Regions from separate parts of the Halobacillus seohaensis genome, predicted to be linked through region 1. Evidence: riboswitches for the same ligand, from Rfam matches in the RefSeq annotation. Region 1 holds a riboswitch; each other region holds the start of a gene.
What was found. Region 1 has a riboswitch for thiamine pyrophosphate ahead of thiW (energy coupling factor transporter S component ThiW). Riboswitches for the same ligand answer to the same signal wherever they lie in the genome.
Positions count from the first base shown of each region.

Region 2: linked by a shared signal. The riboswitch ahead of ACFQIC_RS00285 (LuxE/PaaK family acyltransferase) and the one ahead of thiW (energy coupling factor transporter S component ThiW) in region 1 are both predicted to bind thiamine pyrophosphate.
Region 3: linked by a shared signal. The riboswitch ahead of ACFQIC_RS10895 (acetylornithine deacetylase) and the one ahead of thiW (energy coupling factor transporter S component ThiW) in region 1 are both predicted to bind thiamine pyrophosphate.

Region 1 is NZ_JBHSZV010000010.1:51,878-62,905, reverse strand. It holds gene ku (non-homologous end joining protein Ku) at 1-372, shown strand, start outside; gene ACFQIC_RS03510 (pyridoxal-phosphate dependent enzyme) at 597-1,556, shown strand; gene ACFQIC_RS03505 (PucR family transcriptional regulator) at 1,581-3,266, shown strand; gene ACFQIC_RS03500 (DUF3221 domain-containing protein) at 4,070-4,591, opposite strand; TPP riboswitch at 4,714-4,823, shown strand; gene thiW (energy coupling factor transporter S component ThiW) at 4,916-5,410, shown strand; gene tenA (thiaminase II) at 5,460-6,149, shown strand; gene thiD (bifunctional hydroxymethylpyrimidine kinase/phosphomethylpyrimidine kinase) at 6,146-6,952, shown strand; gene thiM (hydroxyethylthiazole kinase) at 6,949-7,719, shown strand; gene thiE (thiamine phosphate synthase) at 7,722-8,339, shown strand; gene ACFQIC_RS03470 (CHY zinc finger protein) at 8,382-8,702, opposite strand; gene ACFQIC_RS03465 (FtsW/RodA/SpoVE family cell cycle protein) at 9,244-10,401, shown strand; gene ACFQIC_RS03460 (methyl-accepting chemotaxis protein) at 10,443-11,028, opposite strand, start outside.
Region 2 is NZ_JBHSZV010000004.1:513-11,540, forward strand. It holds gene spoVAE (stage V sporulation protein AE) at 1-17, opposite strand, end outside; gene spoVAD (stage V sporulation protein AD) at 14-1,018, opposite strand; gene spoVAC (stage V sporulation protein AC) at 1,018-1,497, opposite strand; gene ACFQIC_RS00265 (hypothetical protein) at 1,513-1,965, opposite strand; gene ACFQIC_RS00270 (DUF1657 domain-containing protein) at 2,043-2,249, opposite strand; gene ACFQIC_RS00275 (YjcZ family sporulation protein) at 2,954-3,064, shown strand; gene ACFQIC_RS00280 (class I SAM-dependent methyltransferase) at 3,392-3,898, shown strand; TPP riboswitch at 4,285-4,447, shown strand; gene ACFQIC_RS00285 (LuxE/PaaK family acyltransferase) at 4,685-5,770, shown strand; gene ACFQIC_RS00290 (acyl-CoA reductase) at 5,767-7,218, shown strand; gene ACFQIC_RS00295 (ABC transporter ATP-binding protein) at 7,231-7,974, shown strand; gene ACFQIC_RS00300 (ABC transporter permease) at 7,974-8,726, shown strand; gene ACFQIC_RS00305 (ABC transporter substrate-binding protein) at 8,723-9,745, shown strand; gene ACFQIC_RS00310 (3-oxoacyl-ACP reductase) at 9,759-10,529, shown strand.
Region 3 is NZ_JBHSZV010000027.1:8,772-19,799, forward strand. It holds gene ACFQIC_RS10880 (hypothetical protein) at 1-469, shown strand, start outside; gene ACFQIC_RS10885 (hypothetical protein) at 561-854, shown strand; gene ACFQIC_RS10890 (N-acetylmuramoyl-L-alanine amidase) at 1,435-2,772, shown strand; TPP riboswitch at 2,873-2,978, shown strand; gene ACFQIC_RS10895 (acetylornithine deacetylase) at 3,087-4,394, shown strand; gene tenA (thiaminase II) at 4,384-5,058, shown strand; gene ACFQIC_RS10905 (CBO0543 family protein) at 5,199-5,708, opposite strand; gene ACFQIC_RS10910 (sulfatase-like hydrolase/transferase) at 5,854-7,635, opposite strand; gene ACFQIC_RS10915 (sigma-54-dependent Fis family transcriptional regulator) at 8,045-9,793, shown strand; gene ACFQIC_RS10920 (2-keto-3-deoxygluconate permease) at 9,979-10,986, shown strand; gene ACFQIC_RS10925 (four-carbon acid sugar kinase family protein) at 11,014-11,028, shown strand, end outside.

The DNA.
Region 1 (11,028 bases):
ACACTCGTTATGGAGACTATTCATTACCCAGATGAGGTTCGTAGTATAGCGGATGTTCCAAATGTTCCAGAACAATTCGATCTGAGTAAGAAAGAGTTGAGTACAGCAGTCACCTTAGTTGACCAATTAACCGCTGAGTTTCAACCTGAAAAGTATAAAGACAATTACAGAACTGCATTAATGGAGCTTATTGAAGCGAAACGTAATAACGAAGAAGTTACGACCGCTAAGAGCAAAACTACTCCTGACAATGTGACCAATTTAATGGATGCACTCGAAAAGTCACTTGAAAGTACGAAGGAATCTAAGAAAGTAGCTCCAAAAAGAAAGACCACGACTAAAAAAGCGAGTGGAAAGAAAAAGACGTCATAATGATAACTTGATCCAGGGCTAGCACTTTCTATGAAGCGATTTGTCGAACTAAATATCTATGTTTATACAGGTTTATGTAGTATACTAATTGTAAGATAAATCCCTTTTGTTAGAACATGTTCATTTAAAACTTGTTCTAGGAATAATAAATGAGGTCGTACATATCGTGCGGTCTTATTTTATATGTTATATTATCAGAATAATCTGAATTCAGGGGGGAGCCCATGGGTGAAGCACTTACTATGCGTGAGGTATGGAAGGCGAATCACAGGATTCAAGGAATAATTGACCAAACACCACTCTTATTTTCGGAACCATTATCAGAACGAACAGGCAATCATATATACTTGAAATTGGAGAATTGCCAACCAACGGGAGCATTTAAATTACGAGGTGCGGCAAATAAACTATTATCACTTACGGCCCAAGAAAGGAAGAAGGGTGTCACTACTTTTTCAACAGGAAATCATGGAATAGCCGTTGCGTATGTAGCTAAGCAACTTGATATTGAAGCAACCATTTGTATATCTAATCGGGTTCCTAAGGAGAAAGTCAATCGACTGAGAAGGTTAGGTGCCCATGTAAAAAAGGTAGGTGAAAACCAGGATGATGCCGAGGCTTATTGTTATGGTTTAGAAAAAAAACAGGGTTTGTTTGTTATTAAGCCATTCGATGATATTAAAGTGATTGCCGGACAAGGCACGATTGGACTTGAGATCATGCATCAGTGCCCAGATGTTGATCAGGTGGTTATTCCTTTGTCTGGGGGAGGATTGCTAACGGGTATTGCATTCACTCTTAAATCGATGATTCCTGAAATCCATATCCAAGGAGTTTCTATGGAAGCATCAGCTGTCATGCATGAAAGTCTCAAGAAGGGAACTCCTATCACGATGAAAGAAACGGAGACCTTGGCAGATAGTTTACTGGGAGGATTAGGCCCCAAGAATCAGCACACTTTTCCTTTAACACAACAATACCTGGATGAAAGTCTTCTCGTTTCAGAAGAAATGATTGAAAAAGGAATCCTTTTTATGATGGAATTTCATAAAATGATTATAGAAGGAGCAGCCGCAGCAGGAATTGGAAAGGTGTTAAAAGATACCCAAGCAAAAGGGAGGAATGTGGTTATTATAGTCAGCGGAAATAATATAGACCATGCTACAATTCAACAATTAATTTAGATAAGAATGTAATGGGGTGGTAAGATGGGTATACATGTAAAGGATGTCCTGCAATTGCCTATAATGGAACTCGCGAAGGTTCTAATGGGAAAGGCTCATCTAGAAGAAAGAGAAATTGAATGGATTTCTGTCATTGAAACACCAGTAGAGAATTTTGTCAGAAAAAACGAGTTTGTATTAAGTACTGGTATAGGGTGTGGAAACGATCCTGTCGCCCTTGAAAAGTATGTTCAAGATGTCATTGATTCAGGTGCATCTGCACTAGCCTTTGCAACGGGAAGACACATTTACAAAATTCCAGATCGCATAATGAGTTTAGCATCTGAACATAAATTAGTTCTAATTGAAATTCCGTGGGAAGTAAGGTTTGGAGATGTTCTCCATGATGTCTTGAATGAAATTAGTAAAAAGAAGCGAACTGCTCAACAGCGTACAGAAGAAATTCGACAGGAATTGATTAACTGCGTATTAAACGGAATGGGATTGCAGGAGATTATGAAAATAGTCTATGAAAATACAAATATTCCCGTGGCAATTAGTGATCATAACAAACTTATCCGTGCCAATTACTATTTCGACAGTCATATGATCGCTTTACTTAATGGAGAGGTTGAAGGTGACTATCAGCTCATTCCTTCATATGAAACACCTTTTAAAGATCACCCTTTATATCATTACATCGAGCAGTATCAAATTGGCGAAGATTGTTGTTATCAATTGACGATTTTATCGAACTATAAAAAACAAGGCTACCTCTTATTTAAACCTGAATCAGACGATGAACTAACCTGGTCCAATTTAAATATTTTGGAACATGCTTTGACTTCCTGTGCACTATATTTTGTGAAAGAAAATGCAATTGAAATGACAGAAATTCGATTGAAAGACAACTTCCTTCTCGATTTAGCTAAAACCAATATCGACATGGATAAACAGCTTCAGTCAAAAGCACAACTCCTAGGTTATGATTTAACAAAGCCCTATATTTGTCTTGTTGGTAATATCCGTTTTAAAAAGAAAGCTACTGAGCATATTGGAGGTTTTGATCAAGCTGTTATGTCCTCTTCCATGCATAGTCGAAATTATTATATTCAAAAAGAAGTAGCCCATGCAGGGGATGTTTTAAAAAGGAGAACCATGGCTACATTTGAAGATGGAGAAGTTATTGTTTTCTTAGAAGCAGACAATCGTCCTTATATGGAAACATCAAATCAGTTTCTTGACCTTGTTGAACGACGCTTAAATGAATTATTAGCTGGAATTAAAATTTCCTGGGGAATATCGATGCATAAAGATGGGTTGTATGTGTTTCATAAAAGCTATAATCAAGCCGTTACAGCGCATAATATTGGGCGTCAACAACATGAAATAGGAGAGCGTACCTTCTTCAGCGATACACGAATGAATAGATTATTGATGGCACTTTCTCATGAAAAAGAAATTGAAGAAATTGTTAAGAACACTCTTCATAAATTGATAGACTATGACCAGAAACGTCAAACGGACTTAATTCATACATTTATCATTTATAATAAATTCAACAGCAATGTAAGTCAGACGGCACGGGCTTTGAACTTGCATAGGCAGTCACTGCTACATCGGCTGAGAAACATTGAGCAATTGACCGGACTTTCCTTATTGAATGCAGATGACCTATTTTTACTTGAGCTTAGTGTAAGACTTTGGATGTTAAAAAAAGTGGATGAATAAATAAGGGGAGCTCTTTAAGATAAGTAGTTCCATAAATAAAAGTACAAATAACAAACAAAAAAGCTTGGATTTTTAATGCCTAAGTGTTCTTTTATATTTTCTTGTTAAACTAAAGCTTTAGATTGGGGAAGACTCAATTTCGAGACATTTCGGTGGTTTCCGTTACAAAGAATGGCGTTTGAAGGTCCGGGAAATCACTCGCTTTCCATGGGCATGTGGCGAGCTTCCTCGGGCTATCGCCCTGCGGGATCTCACCGATCATGTTCATCCCAGCTCTTACGCCTTATAAGGACGAAGGCTACATCTAGTTCATCAATCCTATCGGGCGTTATCCAGCTCCAGCGCCTAGCGGCTAGTGAGACTTCCCTCGGTTCTGTACGATAAGTCAACAGTCCAGTCCATACGCCGCTGACCAAGGCGCCTCCGCTTTTAAAGGAGAGTCTCGCAATTTCCCGGACCTTCTTGCTTTCGTAAGGAGAACGGAAGCCGTGTGGGGTAAGGTTTTATTCTATAGCATAGATAAGACGCATTCTCCTATGGGGGGGCGTTAATTTCCATGTCGAAAGGGGTGGCTTTGAAACGACGAGACCTCCCGCGGGAGAAGGAGTTAGGCAAGACCCCACAGGGAGTGTCAACGACCGAGGAGGCTTGCCAGTCCCCCGCAGGAAAGCGAGTTGTTTCAAAGTCACCCCTATCCCTCATACGGTAACGAACCCCATTATTTCGGAATCGAGTCCTCAATAGTCCTTTGTTTCTCTACGGTATCGGAGCTACTTACTTCTAAGATACTCCCCTTTAAAAACTCAGTCCGGCAATTTATCAGATATAATCACTTTCTCTGATCCACTTTCTGTCACAGTAGACCGAAGTTTTACAGTCCAGTGATCATCCTCTGCCTCATAAGTTAAACTCTCAACTGCCAGTGCGTTACTCCGGTCAATACCTGCCAGTGCTTTAGCCAAAACCTGAGATTCCGTTAGACTGGCTCCTTCAGGTGATGGAGATTCTACAACTTGCACATCTTTTGCTTCTCCTTGCATTGGATAGGATTCAGCAACTTGGCCGGCTATTCTAACCTCAACTTTCTTCCCGATCCACATACCTTGGTCTACCCCTGATACCCATATGGGTGAACCACCTTCGTTCTCAATCGTATTAACGACCAAAATCCTGTTCTCATGTTGATCCATAACGTAACCGGAAAAGGAATTCATTTCTTCAGACTCTTCCTCTGGATGAGTTCCTGCATCCTCAGATCCTTCATCCACTTCAGTTTTACCACAGGCAACGCCAAATAGTAATAATACAAGCATCCATTTTTTCATTTAGAAAGTCTCCCTCATTTTCTTACCAGTTCAGTCGCTTCCCTGTGAAAAATGTTACACCTTTAACCATGACAAATCAAAGAAGCTTTGTTATGATGAACTCAACCAAGCGAATTGATGAAATGAACTACTAGGGGGGCCCGGAATGGGCTGAGAGGAAAGGAACAACCTTTCCGACTCTTATCAACCTGATCTGGTTAAGACCAGCGGAGGGAAGTAGTTAGACGATAAGTCTATTACTCTACCTATACGTAGCCAGGTCCCCCCAAGGATCTGGCTTTTTTGTGTTTTCCGGCCCCTACTTCAAAGAATGGGAGGAAGAGAATGAATCGAACACATTTACTTACAACGATGGCTGTCTTTGTTGCCATTGGAACGCTTGGCGCCCAACTTCTATGGTTTCCTGCAGGGATAGCAAAAGCGTATCCTGTTCAACATGCTGTAAACGTCATGGCGGCCATCACCCTTGGCCCGATTCCTGCGGTAGCTATTGCATTCGTGATCGGACTGCTGAGAAACTTACTTGGACTAGGAACATTACTAGCCTTTCCTGGCGGGATGATTGGTGCTTTACTTGCTGGATATTTTTACAAATGGACAAAAAAGTCATTCGCTGCTGCTTCAGGAGAGATGATAGGATCTGGTTTTATTGGTGCACTGTTCGCTGTTCCCTTTGCCACTGTATTAATGGGAAGTGCGGCGGGGGCCTTTGCTTTTATCCCGCCTTTTCTCGTAAGCAGTATTAGCGGATCATTACTTGGTTGGTTCGTAGCATCACGAGTACGCCAAACAAAATTAATACCGCAAGCTAACGCATAACTGCTCGGAATCTATTTAGATTCCGCTAAAAATCAAGGAGGTTAAACTAATGAGTTTTACAGAGACCCTAAGAAGGGAAAACAATGATATATTCGAAGCAATTTTTAACCATCGATTCGTTGACGGAATCGGTAAAGGGGACTTGCCACACGATTCCATAGCCCACTATATTAAAGCCGATTATGAATACTTGAACGCATTTATGCACATTTATGGCATTGGCATCTCTAAATCGACCAACCGAAAAGACATTGAATACTTTAATGAGCAAGTAGGATTTATACTAAATAGTGAAACACACCCACACATGAATTTTTGTGATGTCATCGGTGTTGGATATGATGAACTACATGGATACCCGCTTCCTCCAACAGCTGATCACTACGTCAAACACATGATGTACCACGCCCAAATGGGAGGATTAGGTGAAATTTTAGCCGCTATGCTTCCATGCCCGTGGACGTATCTAGAGATCGGTAATCATTTGATGAAAAAGTATCAGCCAACACCGAATGATACCTTCTACCAGTGGATTAAGTTTTACGCAAATGAGGAATTTGAAACGCTATCCAACGCCATGCGCCAACGCCTCGATGAATTAGCCGACCAAGCCTCAGAAACCGAGCGACAACGCATGAAAGACGCCTTCAGGAAGAGCTGTCAACTTGAGTTGAAATTTTGGGAAATGGCTTATTCCTGTGAAGAATGGCCTCAAGGAGAAGGAGTGAACACTAAATGACAAATGTCTCAACAGCCTTAACGATTGCTGGCACTGATCCGAGTGGAGGTGCCGGCATTCAAGCCGATCTAAAAACATTTCAAGAATTGAGAAGTTATGGAATGAGCGTAATCACTTCAGTCGTCTCTCAAAATACAACAGGAGTTAAGGATGTGCATCATGTACCGATTGAGATACTGAAAAGTCAACTTGAAGCAATTTCCTCAGATATACCTGTAGATGCATTTAAGACAGGGATGATCTCAAACATGGAGATGATGAAGGTAGTCGCTGAATGGATACCTGAAGTGAATGCTCCTTACGTGATGGATCCCGTGATGGTGGCCACGAGTGGGGATACTTTAATAGAAGAGGAGTCAAGAAGTTGGTTGCGTGACCATTTAATCCCTCTTGCTACTGTGATTACACCCAATATTGCAGAAGCTGAATTCATTTTGGAAGAAAAAATCAGAAATACTGAAGATATGAAACAGGCTGCTGAACAAATATGCTCCAGATTTGGAGCCAATGCTGCTTTAATAAAAGGAGGTCATCTCGAAGGAGAAGCGATTGATTTCTTATATGATGGATCGAGCATTCTTACCTATTCGAGTGAGAGGATCGATACGGACAATACGCATGGAACTGGATGTACGTATGCAGCAGCTATTACCGCATTCTTAAGTCAAGGAGCACCATTATCAACAGCAGTGGAACAAGCTAAGCATTTCGTAACGGAAGCGATTCGACATTCCTTTGACATTGGAAAAGGAAGTGGACCTACGAACCATTTTGCAACACGCGAGGAGGTTATGAACAAATGAGTATAAAACTTGTAAATGAAGTCAGAGAAAAACAGCCTCTCATTCACAATTTAACGAATCAAGTTGTGATGAACTTTAGTGCTAATGGGCTGCTTGCGTTTGGAGGATCTCCAATTATGGCAATGGCCGAGGAAGAAGCTTGGGATATTGCTCAGCTATCGGACGGTGTGTTAATCAATATTGGGACTTTAACTGAACCTCATTTGCGAGCGATGATCCTTGCAGGAAAAGCTGCCAATGAAAAGGGTATTCCTGTAGTCATCGATCCAGTAGGAGTTGGAGCTACATCGTTTCGTGCGAAAGCTTTTGAACAAATTGTATCTGAGGTTCAGCCTACAGCGATTAAAGGCAACACAGGAGAACTAGCTCATATTATTGGTGTTTCTGTGGCAACAAAGGGTGTCGATTCAATTGGAGAAGGAGACAACGAAACTATCGCTATGCAAGTGGCTGAAAAATACAATACTTTAGCTATTGTAACTGGGGAAGTTGACACGATAAGCTACGGACAAGAAGTGGTGAAAAATGAAACAGGACATGACTTATTAGCCAAGGTAACGGGTTCTGGTTGTTTGCTAGGGTCAATTTTAACAGCTTGCCTTTCCACATCAGGAACGCGGTTTGATCAAGCTCATGCAGCTACTCGATTCTATGGATTAGCAGCTGAAAAAGCAGCGCGTCTCACGAGTGTAAACGGACCTGGAACGTTTGCTGCCCGTTTCATCGATGCCTTAGCTATGGATTTAACGCAATTAGAGGAAAGATAGTTATGGAACTGAGCCAACGTTTAAGAAAGTATTTAATAATGGGTAGCCAAAACTGCGAGCGTGATCCGGCTGACATTCTTAAAGAAGCGATTGAAGGTGGGATAACAGCTTTTCAGTTCCGAGAGAAAGGTCCAGGATCACTTCAAGGAGAAGAGAAGCTTGCACTGGGCAAGAGGTTGCGCGAGTTATGCCGGACGCATGATGTCTTGTTTATTGTAAATGATGATAGCGTTTTGGTGGATCCACTTGAGGCGGATGGTATTCACGTCGGTCAGGACGATGTTGATGTACAGGAGCTCCGTTCCCTTTTTCCAAAGAAAATTATAGGTCTTTCAATTTCTAATGAAGAGGAGCTAAAGGGTAGTGCTGTTGATGTGGTGGATTATTTAGGTGCTGGTCCTATGTTTGCTACGTCTACGAAGGTGGATGCAAAGGAGCCGGTTGGTGTCGAGTGGATCAAGCGGGTGAAGTTTTTATATCCTGGGATTCCGCTTGTCGGGATTGGCGGTATCACCGTTGGAAATGCTCGTGAGGTAATGGAAGTTGGTGCCGATGGTGTATCCGCTATTACTGCGATAACTGCAGCTAAAGATGTAGTTAGAGCAGTTAAACTGCTTTGAGTGAAAAGTTTCGTTACAGTAATTACTGTAACGAAACTTTTTTTAGGTATCAAAGTATAGATGGAAGTGATGGATACATTTTTCATTAAAGGAGCTTTCGCATTGAGGACATGCGGATGCATTCATGTAATCATGGATGGTTAGTTCGTGATGACAGTTGCCGCAGAGAATTGCTCGTTCATTCCATTGGTTCTTTGGCCATTTGGATGTTGTATGATTTGCTAATTCCTGATGACAGTAGTAGCACGCGTAATACTCGTTACAGCAATAAAATTTAATGGCGATGATATCAACGGTACTATGATAGTGTGTGCAGCGTGTGTAGGGGTCAACTTGGTTACCTTGAACTTTTTGTTTGGTCATTCAATTTGCTCCTTAATAAGTTAGTCTAGATTCCCGACAATAAGGTAAAGGCTTATGATCGGCATGTTATCTTAATTGAAACATAATGGATACAAATATCACAATTTTGTAGTGTTAATCAATCTAAAAGTTTGGGATGTTCACAATCATTGGTATATATCGCACAGAGTTGTTCGTCCGCGAATAGCGATCACTCCCTTGAGCTCTTTCTCTGTTTCTAACGAGGGGGCAGGACGATTTTTGATGTTTTTATTCACAGCCCATAATTTCAATAACTTTTCTTCGCGATTACTATTCGGGGAGGATGTTACATATTCCTTATAGTTTAACATTTGAAGGAAAAGCGAACTAGATTGCTTGGGGATTTTTAAAGAACTAGATATGACCAAGACTTAGACTAGTATGTATGTGGTAAAATAATTAGAGAGTATGGAGATTTTTAAGTGTTTTTGTATTCTACCTTCTTTTTATTGAAAAGATATGGTTAAATGGATTCCGTGAGTCTTTTTAGAGTCCCTTGGAAAGGGGGAAGGGGATAAAAGTGAATTTTGAGGAACGGTTCGATTGGAAATTATTTTTTACTTTGTGTTTATTTTTAACGATTAGCTGTGTGGCTTTGTATAGCGCTCAGCAAAGCGCTCAATATAATGAAAACTTTATGTTTAAACAATTAATTTGGTATGGAGTAGGTGGGGTCGTCATCGCCATCATGCTCTATTTTGAGCCTGATTTTTATAAGAAGATCAGTTGGCCCTTATACATTGCCGGGCTTATCGTCCTATTGGCGTTAATTCTTGCACCAGCGACTGTTGCCCCTGTGATAAAAGGACAAAAAAGTTGGTTTATTCTACCTGGTTTTGGGTCGATTCAGCCTTCTGAGTTTATGAAAGTGTTCACGATTCTGATCTTGTCCAATGTTATAACAAATCATCATGAGAAAAACAAGTTAATTCATATAAGAAATGACTTAGTACTTTTAGGTAAAATTGTTGGCCTTACATTGCTTCCATTAGTGCTTATCATGCAACAACCAGACTTGGGAACAGCACTTGTCTTTTTAGCGATTATGGCTGGGATGATTGTGATTTCAGGTATTAGATGGCGTGTCATTCTCCCGATATTTGGAACTGTAATACTTACTGGGTCAGTGTTAATATGGACAGCCTTAAATTTTCCTCAGTTACTGGATCAATACTTAGGAGTAAAACAGTATCAATTGGGGCGAATCTATGCTTGGTTAAGCCCTCAACAGTATAGTTCTTCAGAAGGGTTTCAACTTATAAGAGCCATGCGTGCTATTGGATCTGGTCAAATGTATGGGAAAGGTATGGGAGAACGAGAATTATATTTGCCTGAAAGTCATACGGACTTCATTTTCAGTATAGTCGGAGAAGAATATGGTTTTCTTGGTAGTTGTGTTGTTCTACTTGCTTTTTTCTTATTTATTTATCGATTAACTACGATTGCGTCACGTGCGAATCACAAATTCAGTACGTATTTGATGGTTGGTTTGATTTGTATGATTACCTTTCATGTGTTTCAAAACATTGGTATGTCTATTCAGCTATTGCCGATCACCGGTATTCCATTACCGTACATTAGCTATGGTGGGAGTTCCTTGCTAGCCTTTTTAATAGCAGTAGGTCTCGCATTTTCAGTTTCTTATCATCATCGAACATTTATGTTTGGAGAAGAGTGAAGGGAGTGTTTCTGAGATAACTCAGAAACACTCCTTTATTATTAGAATTTAAATCGACTTACTTGTTCCTGCAGTTTATTGGCTTCATGGGCTAAGGTTTCACTAGCAGAAGAGATTTCTTCAACCGATGCATTTTGTTCCTCTGTAGCTGCTGCGACGTGTTGGGAATGCTCTGATGCTTGAACAGAAATCTCCTTCACTATATCAACAGATTCTACTAGATTTTGACTACGCTCTGTAATTGTTTGAACAGAGCTATTAATTTCCTGCATACCTCCTGAAAGCTGTTGAACCTCATTTGTGATTTTTATAAAGGCTTCCTCTGCTTCATGAACTGTTTGTACTCCTTTTTTCACAGCGCCTTCCCCTTTATTCATGGATTCCACTGCTTCTTTGGTTTTGGACTGTACATCGGTAATAAGTTCCATAATGTGGCTTGCTGATTTGTTTGACTGTTCGGCTAATTTCCGAACTTCATCAGCTACCACGGCAAAGCCTTTTCCGTGTTCACCTGCTCGTGCAGCTTCAATTGCTGCATTAAGGGCTAGTAAATTTGTTTGTTCGGAAATGTCGGTGATTAGCGATACGATGCTTCCGATTTCTCCGGACTTTTGGTCTAATACTTGA
Region 2 (11,028 bases), on a different contig from region 1:
GCCCAAAAAAAGATCATTCTTTCCCACCTCCATATTCAATGGAAACGGCATGGGCGATACATGGTATCGTTTCGTCTTGCTGAAAAGTTAATGGGGATAGCAAGGCACCAGTAGCCACAACAAGCATTCGTTTAATTTCCCCTTTTTTCATGCGATTTAATAAGTGACCATATACAACGACGGCTGAACATCCTGAACCACTCGCGCCAGCTAATACAGGTTGACCTTCACGATAGATCATTAGACCACAATCTTGAAACTGTTCCTCTGTGATTTCGGTATTATGTTTTTTAAACAAATCTAGTGCGCATTCTCTGCCAATGTGGCCAAGATCACCTGTCACAATTAGGTCGTAGTAGGATGAGTCGATATTCCGTTCCTTTAAATGGGTTTCGATCGTATCAACAGCTGCCGGGGCCATAGCACCACCCATATTGAATGGATCTGTCAATCCCATGTCGATGACCTTTCCAATCGTGGCCGAGGTAACGACGGGGCCTTCTCCTTTATTCTTAACCACCGATACACCTGCGCCAGTAACAGTCCACTGGGAGGTGGGAGGCTTTTGAGAACCGTATTCTGTTGGGTAACGAAATTGTTTTTCAACCGCAGCATTGTGGCTTGATGAACCAGTCAATACACAGTCCGCTCCACCATGATTGATAAGAAACGCGGCTAAAGCAAGTCCTTCCATGGATGTTGAACAAGCACCGAATAAACCTAAGTACGCAGCACCGATCGTTTTTGCTGAAAAACTCGTAGGCGTAATTTGGTTGATTAAATCACCGCCAAGGAAAAACTGGACATCCTCTTTTTTAATATTAGCTTTTTCAGTAGCTCTTAAAGCGGCTTGTTCCAACATCACTTTATGAGCTTTTTCAAACGTGTCTTCTTTTATCCAAATATCCTGATGCAGAACATCAAAATCTTCTGCCAATCTTCCTTTAGCTTCAAAAGGCCCGCCAACTGTACCAGTAGAGACGATCACGGGTTTATTATCGAAAATCCATGTACGCATTATAGTCCACCCCACTCTATGAGAATGGTTTTGATGAGGGCGATGACAAACGCTGCAAATACACCGGACATGATGACAGAACCGGCAAGTTTAAACATGTTTCCGCCTACTCCAAGAATAAATCCCTCGGTACGGTGTTCCATAGCTGCTGATATAACGGCATTCCCGAAACCTGTTACAGGTACGGCTGAACCAGCCCCTCCATATTGAGCAATCCTGTCGTAGACTCCAAACCCAGTTAAGAGCATAGTAATGAAGATCATCACGGCTACTGTAGGGTTGCCTGCTGTTTGTTCAGTGAAGTTGAAATTATAAATGAAAAAGTTTTGGATGAACTGTCCAATCAAACAAATCAATCCCCCGATTAAAAAAGCCTTTATACAATTTGTAAGGACGGGTCTTTTCACTTCACGTTCACTTTGAAACTGTTGGTATTCTTGTTGAACAGGGGAAAGATTCTTTTTTTTGTTATTGGACATGAAGAACACCTACTTTTATGTTTTTTCTTTAGAAAGTTTAATAATGCGATTAATTTCCGTCGTTAGTTTTTTCTTATTTATCTTCCCATTAGCTAATTGCTGTTTCAGCTTCTCTACTTCCAAATGGATTTTTTTATCCAAAGAAAGAGTAACATTGTGACCTGAAAATTGTTTTTCAGCCTGTCCTGTTAATTTCTTTTCAATTTTTTTCATTTGAAAACGTTCATTATGTGGGACTTGGGCTGCAATCAAAAGCTTTTTGTCGTCATTAATAGCCTGAAGATCCTGCAAATGGTTTTTCTTTTGCAAAACTTCCTCAGCTTGTTTAGACACATTTTGATCGTTTAATTCACCATTTGAAAGTTGTTGTATAGGTTGAGAAGAATCCGTTTTCTTCGTTTCATTATCCGATTGGCAGCCAGCTGCTAACATGAATAATGTAATCATTAGGATTAATAATTTTTTCATATGAATTCACCACCTCAGATAAAACGATTGATGAAGGAACAGGCTAGCAATGATAGCTAACCTGTTTCATTCATCATTTATTGTTGTTTGTATTGAGGTTCTTCCTGTTCAATTTCGGTGACACGAGATTCTAAATTATTGATAATAGTCTGTGTGTCTTGTGCTGACTGTTCATATAGTTGTTTAGCTTGCTGATTTTCTGTTCCGAGTGCAAAAGTTTCAAAACTTGCTTGCGCACTTTTTAGACCTGCTACGGTTGTTTTTACATCACTTATAACTGTCATTTTGTTCGCTCCTTTTTTATCTTTTTAACAAAGTTATTTTACACATATTATTACTTGTTATGATTTACTATTTATTCCATTCTATTTGTGAAATCTGAGAACATCCTGGCAATGTTTTGTTAATGAAAAGAAAAAGGAGTGGTAGTTGTACATGAATTCATTTCACTTATTCATACTACTGTCAGATGTGATTTGCATTGAAATTCATTGTCTGCCTGTTCTTTTATTATTTATACTTCCCAAAGAAGATATGACTGATTATTTTTCACTAATGCAGGTTGGGGAAGGCGTTGCACAGATCAGTATACTGATTTTACTATTCCCTATCTTGGATAAAAAAATTAACGCAAGAATTAAGTGAGGCGATTTTAAATTATCTTTATTCTGGTGGCTCAGTAGATACTTTGGTGCTTATGATTCCCTTATATCCACAATAGATGGAGAATTCAAAAGTGATTTAACCACCTATTTTAATTCGAGCCAAATCAGTGATGGAAAAATGATCGTTTAAATCTATTCCTCAGACAATGTTAGGCACTACTAGTTGAGCTACAATAATATCCCTTCGCTATTAAGCGGGCTGAGAATAAAGAAAGAATTATCACTCTTTTCGTCTTGATAATTTCATTTGCTGATATCCATTAACTTATTGTTTCGGTATTACTTAGAGAAAAAACAACACAGGGTAAAAAAGGAGGGGGGGTATGTCTGGTAGATACGGAGTAGGTTTTGGTGTGATTGTTGTTCTGTTGATTCTATTGATCATTGTTAATGTTATTTTGAATATAGTTCTATTTCTGAGGTTCTTTGTTTAATAAAAGTTCATCGTCTACTTTGTGTACATAAAGATTTCTTCTGAATTTAAAAAAGCCAAGAACTAGGTATCTCGGCTATACTAAACTGTTTCAATAAATAAACAGTAGCGAAACAAACTTTAAGATCCCTTTTAAATGGCCGTTATTATGGTTAGTAAAATCTATATGCGTTCCTTACATTTATTAACAAGAGAGAAGATTTGTATCATGCGTAAGCTAACTTTGAAATGATTTAAAAAGGAGTAGAATTAAATGGAATTATCGCCTTCTTTATACCATTGGCTAATACGACCTAAATGGATCACCCAAAAGCATATACATCAGAATGTGAAAGAACATTTTGACTTTGAAAATAAAAAAATTTTAGATTTCGGTGCAGGTACTGGAGCTAATTGTCCATTATGTTTACCCAGTAATTATTATGGAATAGATCCCGATGTAAGTAGAATTAATTATGCAAAACGAATTTACCCTGATTATACATTTGATGTATTTAAAAACAGTAAAATTCCATTAAAGGACTCTTCGGTTGATGTAATTTTAATTGTTGCGGTATTGCACCATATTCACCCTAAAGAAATTAAAACCTATATAAAAGAATTTCAGAGAATCCTAAAACCAAATGGAGGTAAGATTATTGTTATGGAGCCCTGTTTTACTAATGAAAAATCCATTAGTAATTGGTTTATGGACAAGAATGATAATGGAGATTATATAAAGAACGAGAAAGCGTACTTAAATTACTTTCAACAGCACGGATTTAGGGCTAAAGTCTTAAAAAAATATAGAAAATGCTTCTTTTATCATGAATTATTCTTCTGTGCTTCCATATAATTTTTCCATCATTCCTTAATTTTAAAAAGGTCTAAATAATCATGTTTAAAACAGAGTTTATATGGAGGTTAATCAATCAATGAAAACGAAAACAATCATCTTAATATTGTCTGTTGCTTTGTCAACTAGTGTTTTATCTGCATGTAACGTAGATAACAATGAGATGAATGAACAACCTTAGGATGTTAATTATGATCCCACCCGCTATAACAATGGGGATAGAGGGCCGGAAGCCAATTTTGATGCATTATAAATAAGTGTTACGTGTCAAAGTGAATCTTTGCTCGTTTTATCGTAAATCTAGGTTGTCAATCTGTATCAACAGGTTGATTGACATTTACAAATGGGATAGATAGTATGAATATGACGAAAATTTAATAGTGAAATCATTTCACTAGGGGTACCTTTCAGGAGATGGATAAGCGCTAGGACGTTAGCATGCTATGCTTATTCCTTTACTGACTAAAGGTTGAGATTAAAGTAGAGACTTTAAGACCCTTAGAACCTGATCTGGATCATGCCAGCGTAGGGAAGTGGAGTTGTAGCATAAGTATATACCTATCAATTATTCAATATGCCAATACAACCACTTTTCTTACATGGTAAGAAAAGTGGTTTTTTCTATGATTAAATTTAGGCTGTCAAAGCAGATATTTCCTTCTAGGAAGAAGAAATTCCTGTCGCAGTCCCGTGCAAATCATTTTAAGCTTAGGTAATGTCAAGGCGTTACGTACTTGATATGGTTTCTGGCAAAGTGCTTTTTAAAATAGAAAGGAGTGTATTTATATGGAACCACAGGAAATCATAAATCGGACCATAGAGTTTATAAATAATCGCGATGATTCCGAGACATCATTTAATGAGCAAGCTTTGCATTTATTTGCCTATCAATTCAGAGTTAATCAACCGTATCAACAGTTTTGTAGGCAGCAGGGAAAAACGGTGCGAACAGTAAAGTCGTGGCGTGACATACCAGCTATACCAATTAACGCCTTCAAAGAACTAACACTGAGTTGTGAAGACCCAAGCCAAGTGGAAAGAATTTTTATGACTAGCGGGACGACACAAGGAGTTAAAGGAAATCACTACCATCCAACACTACAAGTGTATGACCGATCGATGATCCGTAACTTTAAAGAAAGATTTATGAACCGGACGTCGAGTATCCGAATGGGAGTCCTTTTCCCAACCGAAGAAGAAATGCCAAATTCTTCACTGGCTCATTATCTCGCATTGGCGGTACAAGAATTCGGAGCAGAAGGTAGCCGTTATTTTATAGGTCAAGAAGGAGTCCAAGTGGGACCCTTAATCGAAGCATTAGAAAAAAGTGAAAACACCGGCCAACCGTATGCCTTAATGGGGGCCACCTATAGTTTCATTCATTTATTCGATGAGTTAGAACGCTGCGGCAGAAGGTTTTCCCTACCCAAAGGAAGTAAGTTGTTAGATACAGGTGGTTTCAAAAACCAGGCACGAGTGATGACCCTGGATGGTTTTTATGACCTGATGCACCATTATCTTGGTGTTCCTCATTCTGCATGTATCAATATGTATGGAATGACAGAGCTGAGTTCTCAGTTTTATGACACTGGTAATGAAAACGTTCCTTCTGTCAAATCAGGGCCGCACTGGACTAGAACAAAAGTAATGAATCCTTTAACCGGAGAAGAGGTTCCGCAAGGAGAAAGGGGAATTCTAGCCCATTGCGATCTGGCTAACTTCAATTCGGTGTCGACCATTCTAACGGAAGATGTAGGTGTGGAAACGGAAGATGGTTTCCTTTTGCTGGGAAGAGCAGAAGGCGCTGCAGCCAAAGGATGTTCCATAAACGTAGAGGAATTTATAAAGGCGACAAAGGGGCTTTCAGAATGAAGGAGGTAACGGGGTATCTTCCATCGATGTATCGAGAGGAAGTGGAGTATAACATATTAACCTTTAAGGGTAACAACCAGACACTAGATATCTATGTCCCCCTTCTGTCCAATGAGCAATTTACTCATATGGCGGAGCACGTGAAACAAGCAAGTGTAAAGGTTTTAAAAAAAAGAACTGTTACTCAGATTGTGGAGAAAATTGACGATGTTATTGGAAAACTTCTAGACAGAAATAATCCATATCGGAAAAAAGCAGAGGCTTTTCTCCCGATTATTACAGGATATGACAAAGAAATGATTCGCTTGGGATTAACATCCTATTTGAAAAATTTTCGGAAACAGGAGCTTCAACGCTTTTTGGTAGAGGACTTTGGGAATCCCTTGCTTTTAGATGATTTTCAACCGCGTCCCAAAAAAAGTTATTCGAAGGCAGTTGGTCCTAACTTGACTACTCATATATGGGCGGGAAATGTACCGGCACTTCCACTTTGGAGTCTGATTTCCGGGTTACTAGTAAAGTCAGGTAATATAGGGAAAGTGTCCAGTTCAGAACCATTGTTTGCAACTCTTTTCGCACAAGTATTGGCAGAGGTCGATCCAGAACTCGCTGACTGCCTGGCTATTGTCTGGTGGAAGGGTGGAGATCAAGAACGGGAAGAAAATATCTTTCAACAATCGGATGTGGTGGTGGGATATGGGGGAAATGAGTCACTGGATGCGCTTAAAACACGTGTTCCACTGACCACTCGGTTACTACCATTTGGCCATAAAATAAGCTTTGGAATTGTTTCTGAAGCGGGGCTAGACGGTCGTAAAACATGGAAAATTGCACATGATGCGGCCTATGATGTCATCCGTTATGATCAACAAGGTTGTTACTCCCCTCATGTCTTTTACGTCCAGCGCGGAGGAAGGGTTTCACCAAAAGACTTTGCATATTTTCTTGCACATGAGCTAGAAAATTTCAGACGTCGATATCCTCGTCGAACGCTAGAGATAGAAGAGGTTTCGATGCTTGCAAGCTGGAGGCAAAAGGAGGAGTTTCAATCCTTTTCCGATAAAGAAAAAGAAGTCATAGCTGAACCTTCAGGTTCTTGGACTGTCGTTTACGAGGAAAACAACCTGCAGCTGACGCCAAGTAGTCTAAACCGTTCAGTTAAAGTCCAAGCCTTTGATTACTTCGAAGAGTTGATCCCATATTTGGCACCCCACCGATCCCTTCTCCAAACTGTTGGGGTAGCGGTAACCCCAAAAGAATTATTCAATCTCGGAAGTTTGCTGGGAAACATAGGAGTCAACCGATTGACAGCAATTGGAGCCATGACTTCACCTGAAGCGGGCTGGCATCATGACGGGCGGTTCAATCTAGCAGACTTAGTCGAGATGGTAGATATTGAGCAGACAGCAGAAGAAGGTGCAGAACATTTTGCCCCATATATGGACTAGGAGGTTCGTGGCATGAGCTATTTAACGGTGGACCATGTGTCATACAGCTATGAAGGAATAGAGAATGTTGTCCAAGACGTAGAGTGGAAGATACCTAAAGGAGAATTTCATTGTTTAGTCGGTAAAAGTGGTTGCGGAAAATCCACATTGTTAAAAATGGTAGCTGGACTTTTAAAGCCTAACAGAGGAGAGGTTTATCTAGCTGATCAAAAAGTAGTAGAGCCCTCCGCAGAGACTGGTTATGTCTTTCAATCCCCTACTCTATTAGAATGGAAGTCCGTCCTTGAAAATGTGTTGCTTCCTATTTCGTTAAAGAAAAAAACGTCAAAGCAAGATTACGATGATGCACTTTCCTTATTAAATATCATAGGTTTGAAAAGGTATGCAGACACTTATCCTTCCAACCTATCTGGCGGCCAGCAAAGTCGAGTGGCCATCGCTCGCGCGCTCATCCGAAAGCCGACCATGCTGTTTTTGGACGAGCCGTTTGCTGCTTTAGATGCGATTACAAGGGAGGGCCTTCAAGAAGACCTATTAAAAATTTGTAAGACGTATCAAACAACGGTTTTATTTATCACCCATGATATCGCAGAGGCTATTTATTTATCAGATCGAGTCGCCGTGATGGAGAAGGGGAAGATTATATACAATTTGAAGGTTGACTTGAAGAAACCTCGGACAGTGGAAATGAGGTACAAACCCTATTTCAATGAGATGGGATTGAAGCTAAGAAAAGCTTTAAAAGGAGGACTCTGATGAAGTATGTTCGAATTTATTCCTTTCTCTTGTTTGGATTCCTCCTTGTAACCTGGGAGTTTATTGCGGGTTTTATGTCTGAGTTAGTGCTGCCTGCTCCGTCTGTGGTAGTTTTTACTTTGTGGGACGGACTACGAACAGGCTACCTGCTGCCGCATATATGGCGTACCACAACGGAAGTACTACTAGGTCTGGCATATGGGGGCGGCCTGGGATTTATCTTAGGATTATTAATGGGAGAAAACGAGTTTTTAAGGCGTTTATTCTACCCTTATGTGATTGCTAGTCAAGCCGTACCGAAGTTGGCTCTAGCCCCGCTTTTTGTTTTGTGGTTTGACTTTGGCATAACATCCAAAGTCGTGATTACAGCACTGATATGTTTTTTTCCGTTATTAGAAAATACGGCCACTGCGATTCAATATATCGATCCGAAAAAAATGGAATTGTTCAAGGTCCTTCAGGCTACCCGATTGCAAACATTGATCCGATTAAAGATACCTACAGGATTGCCGAGTATCCTGGCAGGAGTGCGTGTAGCAGTTGTCCTGGCAGTTGTTGGAGCGGTGGTTGGAGAGTTCATCGGAGCAAGTGAGGGTTTAGGGGCTATGATTATAGCTTCTCAAGGGATGATGGATACCCCGCTTATGTTTGCCATATTAATCGTACTTACGTTGATGGGAATGATTTTGTATCAAACGGTGCACCTCATCGAGAAATTATTATTAAAACATTATAAGGAGGATGGATTATGAAAACACTGATCTTGCATAGTTTAGTGTTCACACTGATAGTTGGATGGTTAGGAGGATGCGGGTCGGATCAAGACCAACAAACTGAATCTGATGAGGAAAAAGGAGAGCTACAAGAAGAATTAAAAGTAGCTAGTTGGAGTCAGCATATTACGGAACAGACAAACTTGCTAGTTGATGAGGAGAAGAGTTTCTTTCGTGAACAGGGGATTGATCTTACGGTTATCCCTGGTCAAGGCGGAGGAGATGCCATTAAAAATATTTTAACAGGAAAAGCAGATGTCGCGTTTACGGATCCGGGCTCTCTTTTCTTTGCCTTAGATAAGGGAGAAGATCTGAGAGTAATATACAACATTTATCCTCAAAATGTCTTTAACGTCGTTGCATTAAAGGAAAGCGGCATTACAAAACCTGCAGATTTAAAAGGGAAAAAAATTGGGGTGTATAGCCTCTCCAGTGGGACTCGCCAAAATCTTCTAATACTTCTCAATCAAGTAGGGTTAACAGAAGACGACGTGGATATTGTCGAAACCGGTCTATTAAACTTTGCTCCGCTGATGCAAGGAAAAGTGGATGCGACAGCTGCGACTGACACTGGTTTGTTTATTGGTAAACAAAAAAGTCTAGGTGAAGTAAATGTCATGGAAGTAAAAGACCATTTAAATTTCCCTAGTGATTTGTTTGTAGTAACAGAGGACGTGTTTCAGCAGAAAAAGGGTCAATTGCAAAAGTTTTTGACTGGGTATCGTAATAGTGCAGCATGGATGATGAAAAGCCCAGAGGAAGCTGCAAAGTTAGCTCAAGAATACACAACCGATGGCAAGGATATCGAGAATAACATGGAAATAATCAAGTTACGGAACAAATCAAGCGTTTCGTCCTTAACAGAGAAAAAAGGGCTTGGGACGATTGACACAGAGAAATTACAACGAGCTGCAGACACGTATAAACAGCTTGATCTTATTGACAAAAGTTTGAATATGGAAGAAGTCGTAAATACCGAACTACTTCCCGCAAAATAAATGGAGGATACTTATGAAGAAGTTTAATAATCAAGTGGTATTGGTCACGGGGGCAAGCCGGGGAATTGGAGCAGCAATGGCCCGGGAATTTGCCAGTGAAGGTGCGACAGTTATTGTGAATTACTTACAAAGTCATGAGGCAGCGGAAGAAGTCGTTGCATCTTGCATCGAACGGGGTGGCGACGCCTTGGCGATCCAAGCGGATGTAACCTCTGGATCGGCAGTAGAACAAATGATCAAGGGTATTAGATTAGAGATGGGTAAACTGGACATAGTCGTCAATAATGCTTTTAAGCCATACAGATTTAACCCCGATGAACGGAAAATGTCTTGGGACTTGAAGTGGGGGGACTATCAAGAACAAATAGAGGGTGCCCTCCGTTCCACCTACCATGTCTGTCACGCTGTGGTTCCTGAAATGAAGAAGCATGCCAAAGGAAGCATCATTAATATCTCATCGAACCTAGTTTCCAACCCGATTATACCTTATCATGATTATACGACAGCAAAGTCTGCAATCATCGGATACAGCCGAAACCTTGCGGCTGAATTAGGTGCTTTTGGCATCCGGGTGAATTGTGTAGCGCCTGGCTTAGTATACCCAACGGAGGCAAGTTCAGAAACAAAAGAAGAAGTGAAAGAAACGATTATCTCACAAACGCCGCTGCGTCGTATCGCTTCACCGGAAGATATTACAGGACCAGTCATGTTTCTAGCCTCTGATTGGAGTCAATTTATGACTGGGCAGACGTTATATGTAGATGGTGGTCTCGTAATGAACTAGGGAGATATCGGTGGAGAATCGTAAACTAGCTATATGAAGGTAGGATTGTGTTTGAGCGTTTCTTCTATGAAGGATTGCAGTGAAGGTATCAGATGAAACTAACATAAGTTGTTTTCTTGAAGAAGTTGATAGCCAATCAGATTAAACAGAGTAGAAAAAATTTGTTAGTTTAATTTAAAGACTTAAGTGATTTTGAATCATTATTCCTAAATTTGGATGTTGATAAAAATATAATTAGTGTTATTATAGCCTCTTACACTACGTATGCAGAATAAATAAATATAGAGACATTAGAGACAATTGATTGAAATATAAAGGGTATAGGTAGTGTTATTAGTCTTTCATCATTAAATTGATGGAAGGCTTTTTTTGTACAACAGAATGTTCAAAAGCAACCACTACTTTTATCCATGGCTGAATTGAAATTTAGCCTGAGTGGGATTTGGGAGAAACATATAATATATTTAAGAATTTCGTTATGGGGCAGAAAGGGGGCAGA
Region 3 (11,028 bases), on a different contig from region 1:
GCATTATTTTACGGGATATTTAGAATCGAAATCGCAACAGTTTAGCATTCTATTATCCGTAGGCCTTGTGATTGTTGCTTTGAATCTATCTGGATGGGGTGAGATGCTCATTGATGGTATTTTAGTGATGGAAGAAACCATTCCTTTTATAAATATCTTGAGTATTTTACCTTTTGTTCCTATGGTGCTCAGTTTCTTTGGCATTGGCCCGTTGCCCGTATTAGTTTTAGTTGGTGGGGTGTTGCAACATGTGGCTTTACCGTACCCGCCGGAGCTGTTAGTGCTATCGATAACGTCAGGAAGTGTCATTTCTGCGTTGCTATCACCATTTATTCTTCCGGCTATTGTGCTGAGCAGTGAAAATGGGCTAAGTATTTTTAAAAATGGCTTTCAATTTAATATTTTATATGCGGTTGCTTTTTATACGTTCGTTCAAGCTTACTTGCAGATTGTCTCTATCACTCTTTAAAACGAGCTTCTTGCTAAATTTGCAGTTAAATGAAGAATAAAGCAGGAAGACACTTTTTTTTGTTGAATCATTAAACATAGGGGGCTTGTTTATGCAATCGATAAAGTTAAACAAAGTGTTTCATTTGGAAAATAACAATGAAATTAATTTCTCTAGAGGTTTATTGCTTATTGATGATCAAGGGTCTCTTGATAATTGGAGAGTAAGTTTAACGAAAGTTCAAGATACTCATGTTTTTATGGAGGATTACAAATCAGAGAACGAGTTCCGTTTGAATTTGCTTGATTTTGATGGGAATAGTTATATAGGAAGCTTAGCTGTTGATATGATTTCCGCTAACACCACTGTTTTGATGGTATCTAAAGGTGAGCTTAATGGAGAGTGAAGAAGCCAACCTTATAGGCATGTTTACTCTTAGAATAAAGAATTGGGAATGAGAGACCATTCGATCGTTATTTAAATGATCGAATGGTTTTTGTTTTGTGAAATTCTTTTAATCATGTGTGCATTGGTGAGCGTCGGGAGGATATGGTGTTCTGGATGAGAAGTGGTGTCAGGGTCTTCTGCGATATTAGTAGTTGATGATTGTTGAGTTGCGAGACCTGACCCCAGATGTGTGGCTCTTGCGGTAAAGGCTTTTTGGTAGGCTTTCTATCTATCAGTAGACATCGTTTCCTAACACTGCATAGGAGTTTTTCGTGTCCAATTGGAGTTTACTTTTTGAAACAGACGTTTATACTTATTGAAATGCTTCCAACCTTTTTAACAATCCCTCCATATTTGTAGATAATTCCACCGTTTCTTTAGATAATTCCTCCATCTCTCCCGATGTAGTGCGGAAACTGTGTTGGGGCCTTTTTTAAGGCAATCTCCTTCAAACACCGCCATTTCTTTATCGCTAAAACATAGAATATAATATTACCGATTTAATAATGGAAAAGTGAAGATAGAAAGGAGGATTTTATATGTTTAAATTGTATTTAGATCCAGGGCACGGTGGTAATGATACAGGTGCTTCTGGACATGGTTTGCTTGAAAAAGAAATAAACTTAGATATTGCGTTACGAATCCGTGATATTCTCAACAATGAATATCAGCAGGTTGAAGTAAATATGAGCAGAACAACGGACACTTCGGTTAGTTTACGTCAACGAACGAATCAAGCTAATGCTTGGGATGCAGACTATTTTTTGTCTATTCACTGTAATGCTTTTAATGGTTCAACTCGTGGTTATGAGGATTTTATTTATAGTGGATTGTCCAATTCATCCTCTACTGCCCAATACCAGAATGTCCTGCATGAGGCAATCATAGCTGTGAATGAATTAACGGATCGTGGCCAGAAAAAAGCGAATTTCCATGTCTTGAGGGAATCAACTATGCCTGCGCTCTTGACGGAAAATGGTTTTATTGATCATTCAGGCGATGCAGCGAAGTTGGCTGACGCCTCTTACCGTCAAAAAGTCGCCCGCGGACATGTGAATGGTCTAGAACGTGCTTTTAACCTTGAAAAATCAGCATCGGGAACTAGGTTGTATAAGGTGATTGCTGGCTCTTTCCTCGAAAGGGCGAATGCAGAAAAGCGAGTAGCTTACCTTGATACACATGGGATTTCATCCTTTATAACAGAAGTCTCTATATCTGGTAACACACGGTATCGAGTCCAGGCTGGTGCTTATGAAAGTAAAAGTAATGCAGAAAACCGTGTAGCTGAAGTGAAAAGAGCGGGGATAACAGATGCTTATATTATAGAAGAAGGTCAAGGTGACTCCGAAGTGTCGGGGTATAACATCTCAGGTTCCGTAATTTTGTCTCCGGAACAAATGGATCAATTTGTCCAAAAAATAAATCCAGATGCGCCATCATTAGGAATTTATTATTTAAACTTCGGGACTTACTACGGCCTTAGGGGTGATGTTGCATTTGCTCAGGCTCTTCATGAAACTGACTATTTTCGTTTTACGGGTATAGTTAACGAAAGTCAAAATAATTTTGCAGGAATAGGAGCCACAGGACCAGGTCAACCAGGGGCAAACTTTGCTACAGCAGAGGATGGAGTTTTAGCCCACATGCAGCATTTATATGCCTATGCTTCTACACAAGCTTTACCAGACAACTATCGTTTAGTGGATCCGCGCTTTGACCTCGTTCAGCGGGGAAGCGCAACCAAATGGGAAGCGTTAAACGGAAAATGGGCTGTTCCCGGCGATCAATATGGCCAATTGATTTTAGGGTTGTATCAAGACATCATCAACGCAAGTATAGATCAATTGGAAGATATTCTTGCACAAATAAAAGGTTAAGCTTCCGGTTCTTTGATTGAATTAATGAAGTAAATATGATAAAAATGAAAAGAAGAACAATGAAGAATTAAGAAATAATTTTCAAGTAAAACTGAATAGTATTCACTGCTAGGGGTGCTTTTAAAAGCTGAGAAAGACCGTTAACGTCTTAATCCTTACAATCTGAACTAGGTAATACTAGCGAAGAGAAGTGGTGTGTTGGACTATTGTTAACTAGTGTTTAATATAATAGACATTTTTGTCACAACCTCACTTCTTTTGGAGAAGTGAGGTTTTTTGTTGTTATAAAACTTAACGAAAGGTGGATTAGAAAGATGGATAAAAACCTTCAATTGCTAATCCAACAAGTGGATGAGCGTAAGGAAGAGCTGATTGAATTATTAAAGGAGCTTATTTCATTTGAAACACCGGCACCGCCGGCCAGGAACACAAAAGAAGCTCAACAGTATGTAGCTGATTTTTTAAAAAGATATGGCTTTTCTATTGATCTTTGGGATGTATATCCTAATGACCCGAACGTTGTCGGTGTTTTAAAAGGCAGTGACTCCGAAAACTATAAAAGTCTTATCATCAATGGTCATATGGATGTTGCTGAAGTTAATGACGATGAAGAATGGGAAACTGATCCTTTCACTCCGACTGTTTGGGAGGATAAAGTTATTGGGCGTGGTGCAGCTGATATGAAGGGCGGTATCGCAGGAGCTTTATTTGCCATTCAATTGCTTCGTGAAAGCGGATTGGAACTGCCAGGTGATTTAACATTTGAATCGGTTATTGGGGAGGAAGTTGGTGAAGCCGGAACTTTACAATGCTGCAGGCGGGGCTATGATGCTGACTTTGCAGTAGTTGTAGATACGAGTGATTTACATATCCAGGGACAAGGTGGTGTAATTACCGGCTGGATTACCGTAAAAAGCAAACAAACATTCCATGATGCAACAAGAAAAGATATGATTCATGCTGGCGGAAATCTATTTGGGGCTAGTGCGATTGAAAAGATGATGAAAGTTATTGAAGGACTTCAGGAACTTGAGCGACACTGGGCAGTAACAAAAAGCTACCCTGGATATCCGTCTGGCACCACTACCATCAACCCGGCTGTCATCGAAGGTGGACGAAATGCAGCCTTTATTGCTGATGAGTGCAGGTTATGGATCACTGTCCATTTTTATCCGAATGAAACGTATGAACAGGTGAAAGAGGAAGTGGAACAACATATTTTAAATGTAGCTAAAGGGGACCTTTGGTTAAAAGAAAATCCACCTACCTTTGAGTGGGGAGGTTCATCAATGATTGAAGATCGCGGAGAAATTTTTCCTTCCCTTGAAATTGATCCAGATCATTTAGGTACGCAAATGTTAGCTCAATCGCACGAAAACGTAAGTGAAAAGGGAGCTGTTGTTGATGTTTCCCCAACGGTTACTGATGGCGGCTGGTTAAGCGATGCTGGTATTCCGACGGCTATTTATGGACCAGGGGATCTAAACAATGCTCATGCTGTTAATGAACAAGTATCGATCCCTCAACTGATCGAATATACGAAAGTGATTCTGCAATTCATTTATACATGGAGTCATACAAATTCAAAAGAAAAGATGGGAGAGGAAATGGATGACATTTAGTGAACGATTATATGAAAAGTTACAACCCATATGGAGGAAAAATCATTCGCACCCGTTTGTGCAAGGATTAGGGGATGGCTCTCTTGATCCAGATAAGTTTCGTTTCTTTATGATTCAAGACTACTTATACCTTATTGAATATTCAAAACTATTTGCTTTAGGCAGTTTCAAAGCTGATGATGTTGAAACCATGGGGATATTCGCCAAGCTTCTGGATTCAACCTTAAATGAAGAAATGTCCCTTCACCGCCAGTATGCTGCTAAATTCGGGATTACTGAACAAGAGCTTGAGAACGCGAAACCTTCTCCGACCACCTTAGCCTATACCCATTACATGTTGCACGTCGGTCAAAATGGCACATTAGCCCACCTTGTTGCAGCCATTCTTCCTTGCATGTGGAGCTATTGGGAAATTGGAAAAGAACTCGATGAGATACCAGGAGCAAGCGATCACGATCTTTATGGAGAATGGATTAGAATGTACAGTTCGGACGACTTTGGTGAACTCGCCCAATGGTGCATTCAACTTCTTGATGACTTGACTGAAGGTAAGCCTGTGGAAGAGTTGGAGAAACTGGAGGAAATTTTCTTGAATACGACTCGGTTTGAATATATGTTTTGGGATATGGCTTATAACAAAGGAATGTGGCCAACGGACGATTAAGTTCAAGAGGGAAATATGCGGGAGCGCGCCAGCTGGATGTGGTGCTAGACGGGAAGTGGGGTCAGGGCCTTCTGTGATATTGGTAGTAGAAGGTTATGAGTGTGAGAGACCTGACCCCTATTCTAATAAAATGATTGTGATTATATGTAATCAAATACTACTAAATAAAATAGTGCACAAAGGACCGAAAGAATTAACGCTAACAGTTTGTTCACATGATGAATTCGTATCATAGGAAACATTAAAACAACAAACAAAGAAGACCATCCATAGTGCCATCCATTGTGGTAAGTTAACACACCGAACTCCTTGCCTCCCCACTCAAGGATTAAAAAAACAACGATCCATTTTAATGTGTATATAAGTTGTTTCTTAAATACACTAGGATAACTCGATAAAAAAATGAAAGCTACTAAAGGGTTGATAATCAGATTGTGTGAGAAATGAACGTTCATTAGATTGAAAATTGAATCTTGTTGAAGTTCCCACAAATGAAAATGACTATGTGATATAAACTCGTAAAGGAAAGTCGCTAGGGAGATGTATATCATTGTAGGGTAATAGTGCTCCCAGTTTTTCCAATCCCCTTTAATTAAAGAAAGTATTATAACTAATATTACGAGAGTTAAGTTCAAATTCTTTCCCCTCACTTTTATAATCTTATAATAGTTTTCACCATAAAACGAACATGTAATACCATTTTTTTACATAAATAAATAAATATACCTATAGAGTAAGAGGCCAACCAGAAAAGTATCTGGTTGGCCTCTTGTTTTATAAAAAAATTGTGACTGATTACTCTCCTGTACAATTACAAGATGGCATACCAGGGACGATTCCACTTGTTGGATGTAGTCTTTTCTGAATGCATTGTTGTTCAAGCGTATTGGTTAATAATTGTTGGATAATGGTTGATTTTGCCGTTGCAAATGAAGGGTCAGCTAAATTTCTTTCTTCTAGTGGGTCTGTTGCTAGATTGTATAACTCAAACTGATCTGGAACAGGTTCTGTTTTTATTGTCGTTAGGCAGGTCGAGCACTGGATTGAAGTATTCTCAATTGAATCTCCTTTTGTTACGACAGTATCATTACAGCCAGGATCACTCCAGAACTGAGGATTATCAAAATAACGAGCAAATTTCCAAATCTCTTCTTCGTTATTTCTTCCAGTTTTGAGCTTTGTAATTACAGCTTCAGTGTGATTAGGCTGAATGACCGATTCGTACGATTCACCTGTGGCCGTGGTTTGGTTCAGTCCTTTTGTAATATCATCATCAGACATAAAGTAAAGCGGTTCATTTGATCTGAAAAATGGATCATTTCCTTCGATTAATGGTTTCAAATTTCTTCCGACTAATGGATGAACTTCCGTGTGGTCTTTAGCGAGCTTTTTTTGGATAGTTTCAGCATCTATTCCAGCCAATCCTAGCAGTGTCGGCAGGATATCGACATGACTGGTTAGCTCATCAGTTTTTTCATTGTCAGAGAAAAGTTTTGGACTGTGAACGATCAATGGAACGTGAATAGATTCTTCATACATGTTATACCACTTTTGATAGAGACCGCCGTGGGCCCCAAGAAGTTCTCCATGATCGGAGGTGAATAGTACGATTGTATTTTGATAGAAGCTTGACTTTTGAAGAGATTGAAAGACTTTATGCATTTGTTCATCGGCCTTCTTTTGCAAACTGTAATACAATTGCCGGTAAAAATTGTTGTCAATGATCGGTTGTAAAGCTTTGGGATAGGTAACGCGGTAACTTTCTTGGGCTTGTGGCTTAGTTGATAGTGACTCCCGGACGGTAGGTGCTGGTGGAATTATAGGAAGTGTTGGATCGATTTCAAAATTAAACTCTGGGGAAAGTTCGGTTAGTACACCATATAGCGCAATATCGTGTGGATTGACAAAAGAACTCATGATGAACCAAGGAGTATCGTCTTTATTTGATTGTGCATCAAGGGACTCGATCAGCTTCACACTCTCTTCTGCATAAACCTCGTCACGACCACTTGTACCTATGGCTGCTGATGAACCTGAATTCCTGGGATTAGACCCATGAGGTTCTGGACCAATCCATTGATCGAAGCCAAAAGAATCAAGTCGGTTAGATTTTTGATAAATGGATTCTTTTTCTTTATTTGGAACCCCAGTTGATGAGTTATAACTTGGGAACGCATTGTGTGTACCTGGAATTAAAATATCTTCATCTGAAGCGTGCCATTTTCCTTTCCAGAAAGTCTGATATCCCGCTGCGCGAAAATAGTCTCCCATAGTAGGTACTGTATTAGGGTCAAGCCAAAAGACATCAGGATCAAACGCTTCTTTTGCGACCCCTGTCGTTTGAGAAACTCCGTGAAGTGATGGATACTGCCCCGTATATAAAGTGGTTCGACTCGGAGAGCAGGCAGTACTACCTGCATAATGGTTTAAAAACTCCATACCGTTTTCTCGTAATAGTTTTTGTGTGATTAAGTTCTTTTTTTGCCATTGCTTCAACTCTTTGGTTTCATAAACTGATGGAAAGCGTTGTTGGTCTACCATTAAGATGAGGATATTGGGTTGGTTCTTTTTCTCCATTCTAGACGTCCTTTCTTGTGTTTCTGGATATATTACTACTATATGTTTAATCGTTGATTCTGTCTGTGTATTATAAGTCACTACTTAGTTAGGTGAAGCTGTCGAAAACAGGGAGCTTTCGATTGAATATTGTAGTTTCAGAAAGGAAAGGAATACTATACTTATGAATTCAATAAAAGTTGGATAGAGAGAAGAACGCTAGCTAATGTTAGTGTTCTGGATGAGAAGTGGGATATTGGTAGTAGAAGGTTATGAGTATGAGAGACCTCCAGATGTGTGGTTCTTGCGGTAGAGACTTTTGGTAGGGTTTCTTCCTTCTTCTCTACCTTGAATGAGACTTGATTCATTTCACTTAATGTGAAAAAATAAAATTGAACTGTTTAAATATGCAACGATTGGTGGTGTAGTAATGATCAAAACTTTAGTGATTGCTCCCTACCAAGGGCTTGCAGAGATTGTAAAAAGTTATCAGAATTATGATAACGAGCTGCAAGTTGATATAAAATTGGGGAATCTTGAGGATGGAGTATCGATAGCAAAGAGGGCAGAATCCGAGGGTTATGATATCATCATTAGTCGTGGTGGGACGTCGAACTTAATTCAGGAGGAGACAAACCTTCCTGTTGTCGACATAAAGGTAAGCGGCTATGATATGCTTCGAATTTTCACATTGCTAAAAGGCACGAATGGAAAAGCGGCTTTAGTTGGTTTTTCTAATATATCTCGTGGAGCCTCTACGATATGCAGTATTTTGGATATGGAAGTGCAGACGATAACGATCAGCAACAGTGAAGAAGTAAACGCACATCTCGATGGGTTAAAAAGAGAGCATTACTCTGTGGTCATTGGTGATGTCGTTACAGTCCAACAGGCTGAGAAGATTGGTTTACAAGGAATTTTAATTACGTCTGGAAAAGAGGCCGTATTAGACTCATTTGAAGAAGCGAAGCGGCTCTATCATTTATTTCAAGGGATGCAGTCTCAAGCATCTGTTTACTCAGAGGCGATTGAACAATTCCCCCAACCAATGATTACACTTGACCAAAAAGGGCAAGTCGCATTAAAAAATCACTCCTATAGAAAAGAATTGGGTGAGGATCTGGTTTCATCACCACAATTCCAGGGATTTTTGGAGCAAACCTTTACTGAGAATATTGAAATGTGGACAGTCGTACACTATCATGGAAAAAGTTATCAACTAAGAGCCTATCCATTAAATGATGATAAGAAGCTAGTTAATTTCATCATTCAAAATGACTTATTAACGGAAGAAGAGGGGATAGAAATACACACTCACCCTTCCCGTACTTCAATCTCAGGGGATAGTTCATTTGCACGTAACCTGAGGAATAGTTTGCAACACTATGTTGCAATGGATTCTCCTTTATGGATTGAGGGAGAGCAGGGTACAGGACGGATGATGTATGCTGCAAATATTCACTTTGAATCATATGGTCATCGGGCTCCTTTACTATCTATTAACCTGTTAAAGATATCAGTAGTTCAGTTAAATGAAATCCTATCAAAAGCTTATGAACAGCTGCCTAAAAAAGGAACGATCGTATTTTTAAATGTTCATGAACTAGCAATAGAAGAACAAGTAAGAATAAAGGACCTTGTACAAAAGTTATCAAATCGTTATAAAGTGATGATTATTTCAAATGATGGGATGGAAGAGCTTGTCAAAGAGAAACGTATAGATCATGATTTATATTTTAAACTTCCGAATGCATTGATTTATTTACCTCCACTTTGTGAGCGAATAGAAGATGTGAAGGATCTAGTTCAAGCTTTTATTACTCAAAATCATATGAATTATGGAAATGAAACGATTGGTATTCGTGAAGATGCTCTATCTCTATTATTAGAATATCCTTGGCCCGGAAATGTAGATCAATTAAAAAAAACGGTGGAAAAACTAATGGTGACAAGTGAGACATCTTATATTGAAGGAACAGATGTAGAACGTGTCCTGCAAGATAGTGGAAGACAGTCGCAGGCAAATACGAATGATACGATGAAAATTGAAGGCACATTGAAGGATATGGAAAAGAAAATTATCCAGCAGGTGATGGAACAGGAAAAAAATAACCAATCAAAAGTGGCCAATCGGCTTGGTATGAATCGTACGACATTATGGCGCAAACTTAATTCATAAGTTCGCGTCATTTTTTGTTGCAAAAATAAACAATTTTATAATCGTTTGTTAATGAAATTAAATTTTTGAACAATCAAGTGTTGCAAAAATATAATGAAGGCGTTACCATTTAATTATGAAATCGCTTAATACTTTAGTGATTGTTTCAAAATGTAACAATTATGATAAGATGGGGAGGAATAAAAATGAAAATTAAAGCAACCTTGGAAAGAATTCCTGGAGGCATGATGGTAGTTCCATTACTATTAGCAGCCATCCTAAATACGATAGCGCCAGATTTACTTCGGATTGGTAACTTCACACAAGCTCTATTTGTTGACGGAGCAGGGACTTTAATTGCTTTGTTCCTGTTATGTACAGGTGCACAAATTAATTTGAAAACAGCTGGGGTCAGCCTTGGAAAAGGGGCGACGCTTTTAACCGTAAAATGGATTGTCGGGGCAGCATTTGGTTTTCTCGCTTTTCTGTTTGCAGGGGAAAATGGTCTTTGGTTAGGCTTAGCTCCAATTGCTATCATTGCAGCAATGACCAATAGTAACGGAGGTCTTTATATAGCAGTGGTCGGACAATATGGAAATAAAACAGACCGGGCAGCTTATTCATTACTGGCCTTAAACGATGGACCTTTCTTTACTATGGTTGCTCTATCTATTTTTGGTGCGATGGGCTTCGTTGATGGCTTGTTTTCAATAACATCCTTCATCGCTGTACTACTTCCTATTATAGTCGGCATGGTTCTAGGGAACTTAGATGAAGAAATGAGAAAGTTTTTAGATCAAGGAAGCTCTATGCTGATCCCTTTCTTCGCCTTTGCTCTAGGAATGGGCATTGACTTTGGCAAGATTATTGAAGGTGGAATGCAAGGGATTCTTCTTGGAGTGGTTACAACTCTAGTTACAGGTACTGCTGGTTACTTGGCCTTTAAGGCTTTCAATTGGAACCCGATCGCTGGGGCAGCTGAAGGTTCAACGGCAGGAAATGCTGTCGCTACACCTGCAGCCATTGCAGCAGCTAACGCAGGTTTCGCTAATGTCGTGGATATTGCTACAGTTCAAGTGGCTGCTTCTACCGTTACGACTGCGGTAACACTTCCAATCTTCATTGGATTCCTAGTCAAACGATTAGAACGCAGGGGTGTAAAGTTACCAGAAGATTATTCCTCAGAATCTGAGCGACAAGTGACAGCTTCATAAGTTTTCAAGAAAATGGGGGATGTATAGATGAATTTACGATTC